2 regions of the Arthrobacter sp. B3I4 genome follow, and region 2 is predicted to be linked to the other one. Evidence: predicted binding sites of a transcription regulator. Region 2 holds the regulator's gene; the other holds the start of a gene.
The links. Region 2 encodes LexA, which represses DNA repair genes until DNA is damaged. Its sites were predicted from a motif close to TCGAACANNTGTTCGA; they were not measured.
Positions count from the first base shown of each region.

Region 1: QFZ61_RS14080 (LysM peptidoglycan-binding domain-containing protein) is a predicted target of LexA. The motif match lies at 2,794-2,809, and genes of this name have one in related genera.

Region 1 is NZ_JAUSYK010000001.1:2,971,531-2,979,294, forward strand. It holds gene dinB (DNA polymerase IV) at 1-284, opposite strand, end outside; gene QFZ61_RS14065 (hypothetical protein) at 468-1,010, shown strand; gene QFZ61_RS14070 (polyprenyl synthetase family protein) at 1,007-2,101, shown strand; gene QFZ61_RS14075 (Rv2175c family DNA-binding protein) at 2,294-2,647, opposite strand; gene QFZ61_RS14080 (LysM peptidoglycan-binding domain-containing protein) at 2,938-4,323, shown strand; gene QFZ61_RS14085 (Stk1 family PASTA domain-containing Ser/Thr kinase) at 4,425-6,638, shown strand; gene QFZ61_RS14090 (class II 3-deoxy-7-phosphoheptulonate synthase) at 6,651-7,764, opposite strand, start outside.
Region 2 is NZ_JAUSYK010000001.1:3,078,896-3,086,659, reverse strand. It holds gene QFZ61_RS14575 (ATP-dependent DNA helicase) at 1-1,843, shown strand, start outside; gene lexA (transcriptional repressor LexA) at 1,977-2,726, opposite strand; gene QFZ61_RS14565 (LysM peptidoglycan-binding domain-containing protein) at 3,139-3,501, shown strand; gene QFZ61_RS14560 (histidinol-phosphate transaminase) at 3,558-4,676, shown strand; gene hisB (imidazoleglycerol-phosphate dehydratase HisB) at 4,744-5,364, shown strand; gene hisH (imidazole glycerol phosphate synthase subunit HisH) at 5,361-6,116, shown strand; gene QFZ61_RS14545 (hypothetical protein) at 6,117-6,275, shown strand; gene priA (bifunctional 1-(5-phosphoribosyl)-5-((5-phosphoribosylamino)methylideneamino)imidazole-4-carboxamide isomerase/phosphoribosylanthranilate isomerase PriA) at 6,325-7,071, shown strand; gene QFZ61_RS14535 (SseB family protein) at 7,085-7,764, shown strand, end outside.

The DNA.
Region 1 (7,764 bases), 110 kb from region 2:
TAGAGCTTATGGCGCGGTTCGATGACGACGGCGGAGGGGCACATCCGGGTCGCGACCGCCATGGGCATGGCCGACTTAACGCCGAACTTCCGCGCCTCGTAGGACCCGGACAGCACCACGGACCGCTCCGCCGGGTAACCAACGATCACAGGTCTGCCCTTCAGCTGCGGGCGGCTGCGGAGCTCCACCGAGACGTAGAAGGCGTCCATATCCACGTGCAGGATGCTGCTGCGCCGGAGCTCGCGAAGGTCCGCCTCGCTGTACTGGCGCGCACCTTGATTCACGCCCTGTCTATTGCTGGATTTGTCACTGGGTTGATCACTGGCTCTATTGCTGCGTTGATCGCTGCGTTGATCACTGTGTTTATCGAGATGATTCTCGCTGTCCGGCCCCACACACCAATCCTATGCGCAGGGCCTGACTAAACTGGAGGCTGCATCCGGCTCAACACCAGGAGGAACACCCCCGTGAAGGTTTTTGGAGAGCGCAACCGCGCCGCGGCAGCTGTCGCGGCCGCCGGCGCCTTGTTGGCCCTGGCAGCCTGCACCCCGGGCCAGTCGGCACCTGCCGCATCCCCGGAAGTGTCGTCGGTGACGGCGCCATCGACGGGCTCCACTGCCCAGGCCTCAACCACCGCTCCCCCCAGCCCGTCGGCCGCTCCCGGGACGTCCGCCACCGTGGGAGCCCTCGTCGCGGGGTTCCCGCAGAAACTGCTGCCGGTCATGCCCGGCGCCAAAGTCCAATCCAGCAGTTTCGATAAAACCGGGGTCCCGGCGACCGTCGCCCTGGTGGGGAAAATCGCTTCACCGGCCGCCGACGTCGTGGGCTACTACACCAAGGAACTTGAGAAGCAGGGCTTTAAGGCGGTCCCGGGCGAGACCGTCGGAACCGTCGCGTCAAAGGATTTCCTTCGCGGTGACAACGAAACCGTGAACATCGCGGTTGTGGAGGCGGCCGGGAGCTCCACGTTCACCATTGGCGCCAACGTTGCCGCTGAGTCCGTCAAGTGAGCCTCGCTGAACAACTGCGGATTGAGCAGACGGACTTTGTCGCGGCCGTAGCGGGCAAGCTCACCGACTTCCTGGGCGAGCGCGCCACAGTCATGTCCGCCATTTCCCCGGACATCGACCCGCTGATGGGGTCCATTTCCAATCTCGTCACCGGCGGCAAGCGGCTCCGCGCCCTGATGTGCTACTGGGGCTGGCGGGGCGCCGGCGGCGGCGCCGGTGCTCCCGAGGTGGTCACGGCCGGTTCCGCGCTTGAACTGTTCCAGGCCGCGGCGTTGATCCACGACGACATCATCGACCGGTCGGACACCCGCCGCGGCGGACCGAGCGTCCACCGGCGCTTCAGCGAACTGCATGCTGACCGGGGCTGGGCACTCGATCCCGAGCGCTTCGGCCATGCCGCGGCCATTCTGACCGGCGACCTGTGCCTGTCCTTCAGCGAAGAATCCTTCACCGAGATCGGCGACCGGGCAGCCTCCGGAAGCCGCGCCCGGCTGATCTTTAACCTGATGCGCGCCGAGGTCATGGCCGGGCAGTACCTGGACATCCTGGAAGAGGTTGCCGGCCCGCACCGGGACCGTGCCGGCGCCGTCAGCCGGGCGCAGTCCATCATCCGTTTCAAGTCAGCCAAGTATTCAACCGAGCATCCACTGGCCCTCGGGGGTGCGCTGGCCGGAGCAACGGATGAGCTGCTGCGCGGCTACTCGGCCTTCGCCCTGCCGCTGGGCGAGGCGTTCCAGCTCCGCGACGACGTCCTGGGGGTCTTCGGCGACCCGGTGACCACCGGCAAACCGGCGGGCGATGACCTGCGTGAGGGCAAGCGGACGGTCCTAGTCGCCTTCGCCCTGGACCAGGCTGCACCGGCTGAATCGGAGTTCATTGACGCCCGGCTGGGCGAGCCGGAACTCACCACGGAGGACGTAGAGGAGATCCGCCGCATCATCATCGACTGCGGCGCGCTGCAGGCCACCGAGTCCCTGATTGCGGAGTTCGGCCAGGCGGCTTTCGCTGCCCTCGATCTGCTGCCGCTGGACGAGCTTCCCAAGACAGCATTGCGGAAGCTCGCCGAGGCGGCAGTCAGCCGCACCGCCTAGGCCGGCCTCCAGCCGGCTGCGGGTCGGGCAGGTCGTGCGGATCCTGCGGGTCGGGCAGGTCGTGCGGACGCCGCGGGCCATGCAGGTCGTGCGGATCCTGCGGGTCGTGCGGATGCACGAAAGGCCGTGCACGGGGCCGGCGTCGGACTGCCGCTCCGTGCACGGCCCTGGCCGCGCTGCTGTTAAGGGGTGTTACCAGGCCATCGTCTGGGCCCGGCGGCGGATTTCCGTTTTCCGGCCTTCGCGGAGGGCATCGATGGGACGCCCGCGCAGCGACTCGTCCGCGGTGAACAGCCAGGTGATGAGCTCTTCGTCCGTATAGCCGGCGTCGGCGAGGACAATGATGGTGCCTTTCAAGCTTTCCACCGCGTGGCCATCCTGGATAAAAGCTGCCGGTACGGAGCGGATCCGCCGGTCCCCGACCCGCAGGGCCGCCAGAGCGCGTTCATCCAGCAGCGCGTGGACTTTCGTAATGGATACGTTCAGCAACTGGGCCACGTCGGGCAGGGGCAGCCATTCGCCTACAAGGCTTTCTACAGTACTCACGGATCAAGATTGCCATGCCGGACTGGATTGCGCCTAGTCAGCCGCGGACCGGAAATACGGGCACTGGACAGAACCGTTTTCCGCCCTTTGGTGACGCAGCCCAACTAAAGCCGCGCGACACTCCAAAAGACCCTCTTTGCGGAATGTCAAACACTTCTTGTGCTATTTCGCAATTCGTGAGAGATTCACATAGATCACATTTGTAACTGGAGTATCTAGGGTCACACTAGTAACACCAGAAACACCGGCCTGACCCGCGGCGTTGACCGCTGAGAAGAGGATCTTTCCCCATGACGACGTTCCGTTCGCCGAAGCCCACTACGAGGCCAGGCTTCCCGCTGATCGCGGCGACGACGGCGGCTTTGCCCGCCGTCGTACTTTCTTCTTTGGCGATCGCCCAGCCGGCTTCGGCCGAACCGCGCCCCCGGGCGATTCCCGCCACGCTTGCCGCGGCGATGCAGGCGCAGGCCCAGGGCTTGACCGCTCGCTCGCTGCCGTCCGTGCTGATTCCGGCCGGCTCCGTTTCGGCCGCCATCCCGACGTCGTTCCGGCCGGCCCAGGCCGCTGCTCCCGCGGAGTACACGATTGCGCGCGGTGACACGATCAGCGGGGTTGCCGGCAGGTTCGGCCTGGACACCTATGCAGTTCTGAAGCTGAACAACCTGCAGGGCAACACGGTGATCTACCCGGGCCAGAAGATCAAGCTCACCGGTTCCGCGACGGCACCGGCACCGGCTGCACCGTCGGCTCCGGCCTCCGCCCCCGCCGGCGGCAAGGTGTACACCGTGAAGTCCGGTGACACGCTGAGCGCAATCGCCGCACGGCACGGCGTCCAGCTGTCCGAGGTCTTCAACTGGAACGGGCTGAACATGCGCTCGGTGATTTACCCGGGCCAGCAGATCAAGGTCGGCGGCGGCACGTCAGCGCCCGCCGCCCCGGCCCCCGCGCCGGCCCCTGCCCCCGCTCCGGTCGCAGCCCCCGCCCCGGCTTCGGGGTCCTACACCATCAAGGCAGGCGACACCCTTTCCGGCATCGCCGCCCGGCACAGCGTGAAACTTTCCGACATCCTGTCCGCCAACCGGCTGACCATGAGCAGCGTCATCTACCCGGGCAACAAGCTGGTCATCCCCGGTGCCAGCACCGGCTCGGTCAATCCGTCGTCGAGCCAGCCGCCGGCCAAGGTGACCCCGCTGGTGCCGAACACCTTCCTCGGCTTCAGCTACCCGGACGCCGTCGTCAGCTCGGCCAACCAGAACAAGGCCCTGCTCAACGCCGCGCCGGTTCCCAGCCGTGAGCAGATGAAGCAGATTGTGGCCGACACAGCCCGCCGGATGGGAGTTGACCCCTCGCTCGCCATGGCGTTCGCGTTCCAGGAGTCCAGCTTCGACCACCGCTCGGTGTCCCCGGCCAACGCGATCGGCGCCATGCAGGTGATCCCCTCCTCGGGGCAGTGGGCCTCGGATCTCGTGGGCCGGAAACTGAACCTCCTGGACCCGTACGACAACGCCACCGCCGGCGTCGCGATCATCCGCCAGCTGGTCCGCACCAGCAAGGACCTGGATAACGCCATCGCGGGTTACTACCAGGGCCAGTATTCGGTGAGCAAGAACGGCATGTACGACGATACGAAGGTCTACGTGGCTTCGATCAAGAAACTGCAGAAACAGTTCAGCTAAACCGCAGCATCGCGCGGGGCTGAGCCCTCCGTCGCGTAACGATACGGGTCCGGATTGCATGTCAATCCGGGCCCGTTCCCGTGCAGAGAGCTTAGGATCGAATGGTGCAGGACTACACATCGGACGCTCTCGTCGGGACCCTGGTGGATAACCGGTACCTGATCCGCTCAAGGCTTGCCAGGGGCGGCATGTCCACGGTTTACCTCGCCACCGACCGGAGGCTGGAGCGGGATGTTGCGCTTAAGGTGATGCATCCCCACATGGCCGGCGACCCCCAGTTCCTGGACCGGCTGGGCCGCGAGGCCAAAGCGGCGGCCAGGCTGTCGCACCCGCACGTGGTGGGCGTGCTGGACCAGGGCGAAGACGGCCCCCTGGCGTATCTGGTGATGGAGTACATCAAGGGCCACACGCTCCGGGACGTGCTCAAGGAAAAGGGTGCCCTCACTCCGCGGCTGGCCCTGGCCCTCGTGGACCCGGTGGTGGAGGGCCTGGGGGCAGCACATGCCGCCGGCCTCATCCACCGGGACGTCAAGCCGGAGAACGTGCTCATCGCAGACGACGGCCGGATCAAGATCGGCGACTTCGGCCTCGCCCGGGCCATTACGACGACGACCAGCACCGGGGCGTTGATCGGCACCGTCGCGTATCTCTCCCCCGAGCTGGTGATGGGCCGCCAGGCCGATGCCCGAAGCGACATCTACTCGCTGGGGATCATGCTTTACGAGATGATCACCGGCCGGCAGCCCTTCGACGGGGAAGTCCCCATCCAGGTGGCATACCAGCACGTGAACTCCAGTGTGGGCGCCCCGTCCGCCCTGGTGCCCGGGCTGGCCGCCGAGCTGGACGAACTGGTGCAGTGGTGCACGGCCAACGACCCTGACAAGCGCCCGGTGGACGGCAATGCCCTGCTGTCCGAGCTGCGCCACATCCGGACCAACCTCAGCGACGCGGAGCTGGACCTGCAGCCACCCGCCGCCCTCCGGTCCGCCGCCCTTCCGCCCGCGGGCGGCGCCGTCGCAGGTACCGCGGCAGCGGCAGCAGGCGGGGCGGCAGCGGCAGCAGCTGCCCGTGGCGCCCACACCGAGCGGCTGGGCCGCACCCCGCAGCCGACCGAAGTCATCAGCCGCGGCAGCAACCCGACCACGATCCTCTCGGCCACGCCGCGCTCCAACGCCCCCCGCCCCTCCTACGAACCCGGAGCCTATGCACCCGGCGCCTACTCGCCCGGATCCAGTCGGCCCGGAACCGGCGCGTACGGGGCGCTCGCCCCGCCGGAGGAACGTGAATTCGGTGCCTCCGCCGTCGACGTCCCGTACGACCGGGCGGCCCCGGCCAGCAAACGGGCCCAGCGCAAGCAGGACCGGGACGAGGAAAAGGCCCGGCAACGGGCCGCGGCCACGCCCAGCCGGACCCTCCGCCCGGGCAACCCGAGGCGCCGGGGCCTGATCTGGATCGTGGCGCTGGTCCTCATCGCGCTGCTCGCGGCCGGTGCCGGCTGGTTCTTCGGGATGGGACCCGGCTCGCCGGGCACCATCCCGCAACTGGCCAACAAGACAGTTGCCGAGGCCCAGCAGCTGCTCCGCACGGCAGGGTTTCAGTCGTCCACGCGGGACGTGTTCCATGACGACGTACCGCCCGGGCTGGTGGTCGACTCCGAGCCCGCGGCCGGGCAGGTGGTCCGTAAGTTTGAGTCCGTCTCCCTCGCCGTATCCAAGGGTCCGGAACAGTTTCCCCTTCCCGAGCTGACGGGCAAGCCGCTCGACGCCGCGAAGACAGCGCTCAACGGCGCCGGAATGGCCCTGGGCCCGATCACCGAAATCTACGACGAAGCGGCAGCAGCCGGCACCGTGCTGGCCCAGGACCCGGCCAAAGGCACCCCGGCACGGCACGGCACGCCGGTGGGACTGACGGTTTCCAAAGGCCCGAAGCCCATCCCGGTCCCTGATGTGCGCGGTAAAGACCAGGACGCCGCGGTGAAGACCCTGCAGGCGGCCGGCCTCAAGCCGGTGGTGGCTCCGGAACCCGTGTTTGACCGCACGGCACCCAAGGGCACCGTTGCCGTCCAGGACCCGGCTACCGGGAACCTCACGAAGGGCGGGGAGGTCAACCTTACGATTTCCAAGGGCCCGAAGTTCGTCCTGGTTCCGGACGTGTTCAGCAAGCCCGAGGCGGACGCAGTGCGGGCCCTGAAGGACGCCGGCTTTGAGGTGAAGGTCAAGTACGCCTTCGGCTCGTCGGTGCTGGGCCTGGTCGCCGGGCAGGACAAGACCGGACGGCAGCCCGAGGGGTCGCTCGTCACGATCACGGTCACCTAAGCGGCCGGCGGGCTACCGCTTGGAGAGGGCCCCTGCCACCAGGAACGCCATTTCGAGGGACTGCATGTGGTTCAACCGCGGATCGCAGACGGACTCGTAACGGTCCAGGAAGGCGTCCTGGTCGATCGGATCGGCGCCGCCGAGGCACTCCGCGACGTCGTCCCCGGTCATCTCCACGTGCAGGCCGCCCGGGACGGTGCCCAGGCCGTGGTGCACCTCAAAGAAGCCGCGCACCTCGTCGATGACGTCGTCGAAGTTGCGGGTCTTGTAGCCGTTGGGCGAGGTCACCGTGTTGCCGTGCATCGGGTCGGTGACCCAGAGGACCTGGGCGCCCGAGGCGGTGACGCGCTCGACAATCGGAGGCAGCTTCTCGCGGATGTTGCCGGCGCCCATCCGGGTGATGAACGTCAGGCGGCCCGGTTCGCGGTTCGGGTCAAGCTTTTCGATCAGGCGGAGCGCATCGTCCCCGGTGGTGGACGGGCCCAGCTTCACGCCGATCGGGTTGCGGACCCGGGAGAGGAAGTCGACGTGCGCGTGGTCCAGCTCGCGGGTGCGTTCCCCGATCCAGAGGAAATGCGCCGAGGTGTCGTAGGGCAGGCCGGTGCGCGAATCGATCCGGGTCAGGGCCCGCTCGTAATCGAGCAGCAGCGCCTCGTGGCTGGCGTAAAACTCGACCCGTTTCAGCGCCTCGAAGTCCGCCCCGCAGGACGCCATGAACTTGATCGCGCGGTCGATGTCGCGGGCCAGCGACTCGTAGCGCGCGTGCGCCGGGTTTTCGGTGAAGCCCTTGTTCCACTGGTGCACGAGCCGCAGGTCGGCGAAGCCGCCCTGGGTGAAGGCCCGGATCAGGTTCAGGGTCGAGGCGGAGGTGTGGTACGCCTTGAGCATCCGGCCGGCGTCGTGCGCGCGGGATTCCGGCGTGAAGTCGTAGCCGTTGACGATGTCGCCCCGGTAGGCCGGCAGGGTGACGCCCTCGCGGGTTTCGTCGTTGGAGGAGCGCGGCTTGGCGAACTGCCCGGCCATCCGGCCCATCTTGATGACGGGCATCGCGGCGCCGTAGGTGAGGACCACAGCCATCTGCAGAATGGTTTTGACCCGGGCGCTGATCTTGTCCGCCGTCGCGGCT
Region 2 (7,764 bases):
CAGCGACAAACCGACCCTGGTTTCCACCGCTACCCTTGCACTGCAGACCCAGATCGTCGGCCGCGACCTGCCCCGGCTGCTCAAGACCATCACCCCGGCGCTGGAACGGCCGGTGAAGATCGCCCTGGTCAAGGGCCGCTCCAATTACGTCTGCCGGCACAAGCTCGAAGGCGGGTTCCCCTCGGAGGAACCGTCCGAAGGTCAGCTGTTCTCCCTCGGCGAGGACACCTCGGTGCCGCACTTCGCTGCCGCCATGGGCGGGCCGTCCTCGCAGCTCGGCAAAGAGGTGGTCCGGCTCCGCGAGTGGGCCGAGGACACCCAGACCGGGGACCGCGACGAGCTCCTGCCCGGCGTGACCGACCGCGCCTGGCGGCAGGTCTCCGTCACCTCCATGGAGTGCCTCGGCGCGCAGAAATGCCCGCTGGCCGCCGAGTGCTTCAGTGAACTCGCGCGGCAGAACGCTGCCGACGCCGACGTCGTGGTCACCAACCACGCCATGCTGGCCGTCAGCGCGTTCGAAGGCCTGGCGGTGCTGCCCGAGTATGACGTCGTCGTGGTGGACGAAGCGCACGAACTGCAGGACCGGGTCACCGGCGCCGTGTCCGGCCAACTGTCCGTGGCCATGGTGCACGCAGCCGCCTCCGGTGCCCGCAAGCACACCGGCATCACGGTGGACGCGCTCAACAACGCCGCTGCCAACCTTGAACTCGCGATCGAAGGCGTTCCCAGCGGCCTGATGCCCAACGGGCTCAACAACGAGCAGCTCGACTGCGTCGACCAGCTGCGTGACGCCTGCCGCGCTGCGCTCTCGGACTCCAAGGGCGACAGCAGCGCCACGGCCGACGGCGGCCGGCAGCTCGCGCGCTCCCGCCTGATGGTGATCCTCGAACTGTGCGAACGGCTGCTGGCAGCGAAGGAGAACCGCGAAGTGGTGTGGTTCTCGCGGAACAGCAGCTTTGATCCCCAGCAGGGGTACTCGCAGCCGGATGACTCCGCGCCCGCCCTGATCAACATTGCCCCGCTGAGCGTCGCCGGACGGCTGCGCGAGGGGCTTTTTGCCGACCACACCGTGGTACTCACCTCGGCGACCCTGGCCATCGGTTCCGCTTTTGAGCCGGCCGCCGGCGGCCTGGGACTGGTCGGCCCCGGCGCGCCCAGCTGGACCGGCGTCGACGTCGGCTCACCCTTTGAGTATCCGAAGCAAGGCATCCTATACGTCGCCCGGCACCTGCCCAAGCCGGGCCGGGGCACGTCCCCCGAGGCCCTGGATGAACTCGAAAAGCTGATCCGGGCCTCCGGCGGGGGCGCCCTGTGCCTCTTCTCCTCGCGGCGTGCCGCCGAAGAAGCCGCCGATGCCATGCGGCCCCGGCTGGGGCTCAACATCCTGTGCCAGGGCGAGTCCACCATGACGGCGCTCGTGAAGCAGTTCGCCGATGAACCGGATACCTGCCTGTTCGGCACCATGTCGCTCTGGCAGGGTGTCGATGTGCCCGGGAACTCCTGTCGGCTGGTGGTGATCGACCGGATTCCGTTCCCGCGGCCCGATGACCCGCTGATGACCGCACGGTCCCGCGCCGTGGCGCAGTCGGGCGGGAACGGCTTTATGAGTGTTTCGGCCACGCACGCCGCCATCCGCCTGGCCCAGGGCGCCGGCCGGCTGATCCGCTCGACCTCGGACAAGGGCGTCGTAGCGGTGCTTGACTCCCGGTTGTCGACTGAACGGTACGGTGCTTTCCTGCGGGCCGCGCTCCCGCCGTTCTGGCCGACCACGGATCCCGCGGTGGCCTTCGCCGCGCTCGAACGCCTCGCCAAGGAAGCGCCCGCCCGGCAGCCAGCCAGATAGGCGCCGCCGCGGGCTCGCCAAGGAGGCGCCTGCCGGGCAGCCAGCCAAATAGCCGCGGCCGCCGCAGCCGAAACGCGGAAGGCCGCCGTCCGGGCGGACGGCGGCCTTCCGGCTAGCGGGACACCCGACAGGGCTAGAGCGAACGCAGCACCGAGACGACCTTGCCCATGATGACTGCATGGTCGCCGAGTATGGGCTCGTACTGGGTGTTTTGCGGCAGCAGCCAGGTGTGGCCGTCGCGCTGGCGGAAAGTCTTGACCGTGGCCTCATCATCGAGCAGCGCGGCAACGATGTCGCCGTTGACGGCGTCGTTCTGGCGCCGTACGACCACCCAGTCGCCGTCGCAGATGGCGGCGTCGATCATGGAGTCACCGGCCACCTTGAGCATGAACAATTCGCCGTGGCCCACCAGTGAGCGCGGCAGGGGCATCACGTCCTCCACCACCTGGTCCGCCAGGATCGGTCCACCCGCTGCGATTCGGCCGACGAACGGCACCATCGCGGTGTCGGTGGCGCTGGCCAGCTCGGAGACGGCGCGGCCACCCACCGCGCGAAGGCCGCTCGACTTCTCCGCCCCGGAAATCTTGGTAGCTCCCTCGTCGAGGGTCAGTGGCATGAGTACTTCCATGGCCCGCGGACGCTTGGGGTCCCGCCGCAGGTAGCCCAGCTTCTCCAGCTGCGAGAGCTGGTGGGTGACGCTGGAGAGGCTGGCGAGTCCGACGATGTCGCCGATTTCACGCATGGAGGGCGGGTAGCCGTTGTCCGTCACGGAGCGCTGGATGGTTTCCAGGATCTTCTTCTGCCGGACGGTAAGGCCCTTAGGCGCCCGGCTGGTCTGAGGGCTGCGCTGGGGAGCCCTCCCGCCGGCGGCTTGTGCTGCCATGTTCGCCACGCCTCTCCATTTCCCCGGCCGCCGTGCGTGCCGGGACCAGTCAGTCCTAAAAATGTCAGACCCCGCTGGTCAACTGCTATTGATCGTTCCAGGCGGTTGTCCTGTGCTTCAAAAATAGGCCAGCCGTTCGGGTTTTTCAAACATTTGTTCTAGTGAGTCTCGACAATGTTCGTTCATAGGTGCTAAAAATAGAACAGCAGGGTTCGAATATGTGTTCGAAGAATCGGTTCGGAGCTCGGGTAACCGTTCGGTTGTGCATTCGAAGCGTGCGAACGATCAGCTTTTCAAGTTTTGCGTTAGATGGTTCGGCCGGTTGGCGGCAGGTACGAGGAGTACGCCGGGCGGCACAGATCAGTCCAGGAGGGCTCAGTTCATGTCAGCAGTAAGCGCTAATTCCGATTCCATGGTTTCAAGTTCCCGCCGGCCCGCCGCACCCGCGGCTGCAATGAAACAGGCGCCGTTGCGCTTGACCCGCCGGGGAAGGTTCGTCTTCTTTGGCGTGCCGCTGATCCTGCTCGCGGCCCTCATCCTCTCGCTTGCCGGTTTCCTCAACGCGCCGGCCAAGGCCGCTGATTCGTCCGGGGGCTTGACCCTCACGCCGACGGTCACAGTGACGGTCCAGCCCGGCGAATCGCTGTGGACCATCGCCGGCACCGTCGCCCCGGACCGCGATCCGCGGGACGTGGTCGCCGATATCGTGCAGTTGAACAACCTCGGGGCTGCCCGTGTGCTCCCCGGCCAGCAGCTCTACATTCCCGCCAAGTAAGCGGAAGCGGAGCGCCCGGTTTCAGGCCAGGGCCCGGTCTCACTTAAACTAGACGGGTGACCGACCAGCTAGAGCGACTCAACCGACTGCCCCTCCGGACGAATTTGCGGGGGCTGCGCCCCTATGGCGCACCCCAGTTGGACGTCCCCATTCTGCTCAACGTCAACGAGAACACCCACGGCGTCCCGGCCGACGTCCGGGCTGCCATTGCCGAAGCCGTCACCGAGGCGGCCGCCGGGCTGAACCGGTACCCGGACCGCGAGTTCACCGAACTGCGCGAAGCGCTGGCTGAATACCTTGGCCACGGTCTGACGGCCGGCAACATCTGGGCAGCCAACGGCTCCAACGAAGTCCTTCAGCAGATCCTTCAGGCCTTCGGCGGCCCGGGACGCACCGCCCTCGGGTTCCCTCCCACGTATTCGATGTACCCCCTGCTGGCTGCCGGCACGGACACCGAGTACATCGTTGGAGCGCGCGTTGAGGACTACGGCCTCAGTGCCGAATCCGCCGCCCGCCAGGTCCGCGAGCTGCAGCCCAACGTCGTCTTCCTCTGCTCCCCGAACAACCCCACCGGCACGGGCCTGGGACTGGACGTCGTCGAGGCCGTGTACGAGGCAGGGGAGGCAAGTCAGACCGTCGTGATCGTCGACGAGGCCTACCATGAGTTCGCCCACGAGGGCACGCCCAGCGCCCTGACGCTGCTGCCCGGCCGGGAGCGGCTGATCGTCTCGCGGACCATGAGCAAAGCCTTCGCCCTGGCCGGTGCGCGGATTGGTTACATGGCAGCTGCACCCGAGGTCACGGACGCCCTCCGGCTGGTCAGGCTGCCGTACCACCTCTCCGCCATCACCCAGGCCACCGCCCTGGCCGCACTGCGCCACCGGACGGCCCTGATGGCCGATGTCGAGGACATCAAGCGCCAACGGGACCGGATCGTCTCCGAGCTGACCCGCATGGGACTGCAGCCCGCCGCCTCCGATTCCAACTACGTCTTTTTCGGCGGCCTGGAGAACCAGCACGACGTCTGGCAGGGGCTGCTGGACGCCGGCGTGCTCATCCGGGATGTCGGTATTGCCGGTCACCTGCGCGTCACTGCCGGCACTGAGACCGAAACCACACGGTTTCTGGAGGCCCTCGAACGGATCCTGGCCGGCCGGGAAGTTCAGCCCGCCTAGACTTAACCCAGGACACGCACACCGCCGGCGTTCGCGGGCGCCCGCCTTCTCCCAAAGGACATCCCACATGAGCAACACCGGAACAGCCGGCGCCCGGACCGCCCGCCTCGAACGGACCACCAGCGAGTCCTCGGTGCTCGTCGAAATCGACCTCGACGGCACCGGCGTCTCCGACATCAGCACCTCCGTGCCGTTCTATGACCACATGTTGACCGCACTGAGCAAGCACTCCCTGATCGACATGACGGTCAAGGCCACCGGCGACACGCACATCGACGTCCACCACACGGTGGAGGATGTCGCGATCACCTTCGGCGAGGTTCTCCGCACTGCCCTGGGCAGCAAGGCCGGTATCCGCCGCTTCGGCGAGGCCACCGTCCCGCTCGACGAGGCCCTGGCGCAGGCCGTCGTCGACGTTTCGGGCCGGCCGTACCTGGTGCACGCCGGCGAACCAGCGGGCCAGGAATACCACCTCATCGGCGGCCACTTCACCGGTTCCCTGACTCGGCACGTCTTCGAGGCCATCACTTTGCACGCCGGTATCTGCCTGCACATGAACGTCACTGCCGGCCGGGACCCGCACCACATCGTCGAGGCCCAGTTCAAGGCCTTCGCCCGGGCCCTCCGGGCCGCAGTAGAGCCCGATCCCCGGGTTGAAGGCATTCCCTCCACCAAGGGTGCGTTGTGACCGGCCCGGAACTCCGCGACGGGGCCATCATCGACCCGGACGCGGCCCGGAAGCCGCCCTCCCCGGAAGGAAAGCCCACCGTCACCGTGCTCGACTACGGTTCGGGGAACATCCGCTCGGCCGTGCGCGCCCTCGAGCGGGCCGGCGCGGAGGTCATCCTGAGCTCCAAACCCGAGGACGTGCTGAACGCCGATGGCCTGGTCGTTCCCGGGGTCGGGGCCTTTGAGACCGTGATGAAGGAACTCAAGGCCGTTGACGCCATCCGCATGATCGGCCGCCGTGTCGCCGGCGGACGGCCGGTGCTGGGGATCTGCGTCGGACTTCAGGTCCTGTTCGAAGCAGGTGTCGAACACGGTACCGTCGCGGAGGGCATGGGGGAGTGGCCCGGCAAGGTGGAACTCCTGCCGGCAGAGGTTGTGCCGCACATGGGCTGGAACACGGTCACCGCGCCGGAGGGTTCCACGCTCTTCGCCGGGGTTGAAAATGAGCGCTTCTATTTTGTGCACTCCTACGGCGTGCAGCGCTGGGACTTCGACGTGGTCCAGCCGCGAATGGCGGCCCCGCTTGTCACCTGGTCCGAACACGGCGCCCCGTTCATCGCCGCGGTGGAGAACGGCCCGCTCTGCGCAACCCAGTTCCACCCGGAGAAATCCGGCGACGCCGGTGCGCGCCTGCTGAAGAACTGGGTCGACAGCCTGCGCGGCCGCACCCAGGCCGCCGCACCAGCCGGCGCTCCGGAAAAGACCGCCTGAATGTGGTCACTAGTCCTGATGGGCCTCGCCGGCCTGCTGGTCGGCGGCGGCGTCTCCTTCCGGCAGCAGAAGAGCCCGTTGTGGGTCCAGATCGTGTTCTACTTCCTGGCCGGCATGTCGCTGCTGGCCGCGTACCTGCTGACGCTGCCCGGCAACTGAGTCCCGCAGCCCTACCCGCTCCCGCCGCTCCAACCATGAGGACCTAACGATGATCACCGAAACCCCGCTTCCGGTACTTGAGCTGCTGCCCGCCGTCGACGTCGTCAACGGCCAGGCCGTCCGCCTGGTCCAGGGCGAAGCCGGCAGTGAGACCAGCTACGGGACGCCCCTGGAAGCCGCGCTCAACTGGCAGGAGCAGGGCGCAGAATGGGTCCATCTCGTCGACCTCGACGCCGCCTTCGGCCGCGGGTCCAACGCCGGGCTGCTCCGTGAGGTTGTCGGCCAGCTGGACATCAAAGTCGAGCTCTCCGGCGGTCTGCGCGATGACGAGTCGCTGGAAAAGGCGCTGGAGCTTGGCGTCGCCCGCGTGAACCTGGGCACCGCGGCCCTGGAGAACCCGGAGTGGACGCACCGTGTGATCGAACGTTTCGGCGACAAGATCGCCGTGGGCCTCGACGTCCGCGGCACCACCCTTGCCGGCCGCGGCTGGACCAAGGAAGGCGGCGACCTCTGGGAGGTCCTGGACCGCCTCGAAGCGTCCGGCTGCGCCCGCTACGTGGTTACCGACGTCACCAAGGACGGCACCCTGCAGGGCCCCAACGTGGAACTGCTGCGCCAGATGGTGGAGAAGACCGGGAAACCCGTCGTGGCCTCCGGCGGCATCTCCAGCCTCGAGGACCTCAAGGTCCTCCGCTCCCTGGTTCCGCTCGGCGTCGAGGGTGCCATTGTCGGCAAGGCGCTCTACAACGGCAACTTCACCCTGCCCGAAGCCCTCGACGTAGCCGGCCGCCGTTAGGCCCGGCCGCCCCGTGGAACACAGCACCCCTACCGGCAACGGGCCCTCCGGCGGCCGTGAACTGCCGGGCCACATCGCCGCCGCCCTCGCTGGCGCCGGCGGAGCGGCTGACTCCGCCGGGCAGCCGTGGGCCGGGCGCAGCCTCAGCGGCGATGACGCCACAATCCACAACTTCGAGGACGACGACGGCGCTGCCGACGCCGGCTACCTCGCCGCGCTGGCCGCCTTGGCCGCCGGCGAGGGCGACGAAGCGGCAGTGGTGGCGTCGCTGGCCACCGCCCGCGTCTTCGTTCCGATCGTTGCCCGGCTGGCTGAAGAAGGCGACGCCGTCGCCGGTGCCCACGGTGAATTGCATGGCGACAAGCAGGCAGACATGGCTCTGGTGACCCTCCAGGCCCCCGACGGCCGGACCGCGCTGCCGGTCTTCACCTCTGCCCGGTCCCTGGCGGCCTGGCATCCCGAGGCGCGGCCTGTTGCGGTCTACGCCGCCCGTGCCGCGCTGTCCGCCGTCGCGGAGAACGCCGAACTGCTCGTGCTGGATCCCGGCTCGGAGGCTACCTTCGTGGTGCGCCGGCCCGCTGTCTGGGCGCTGGCCCGGCAGCACGGCTGGACACCGAGCTACCGTGACGCGGCGGTCGCGGACGCCGTCGCGGCCGCTGCCGCCGGCTTTCCCGCCCTCCGGCGCGTGGAGAT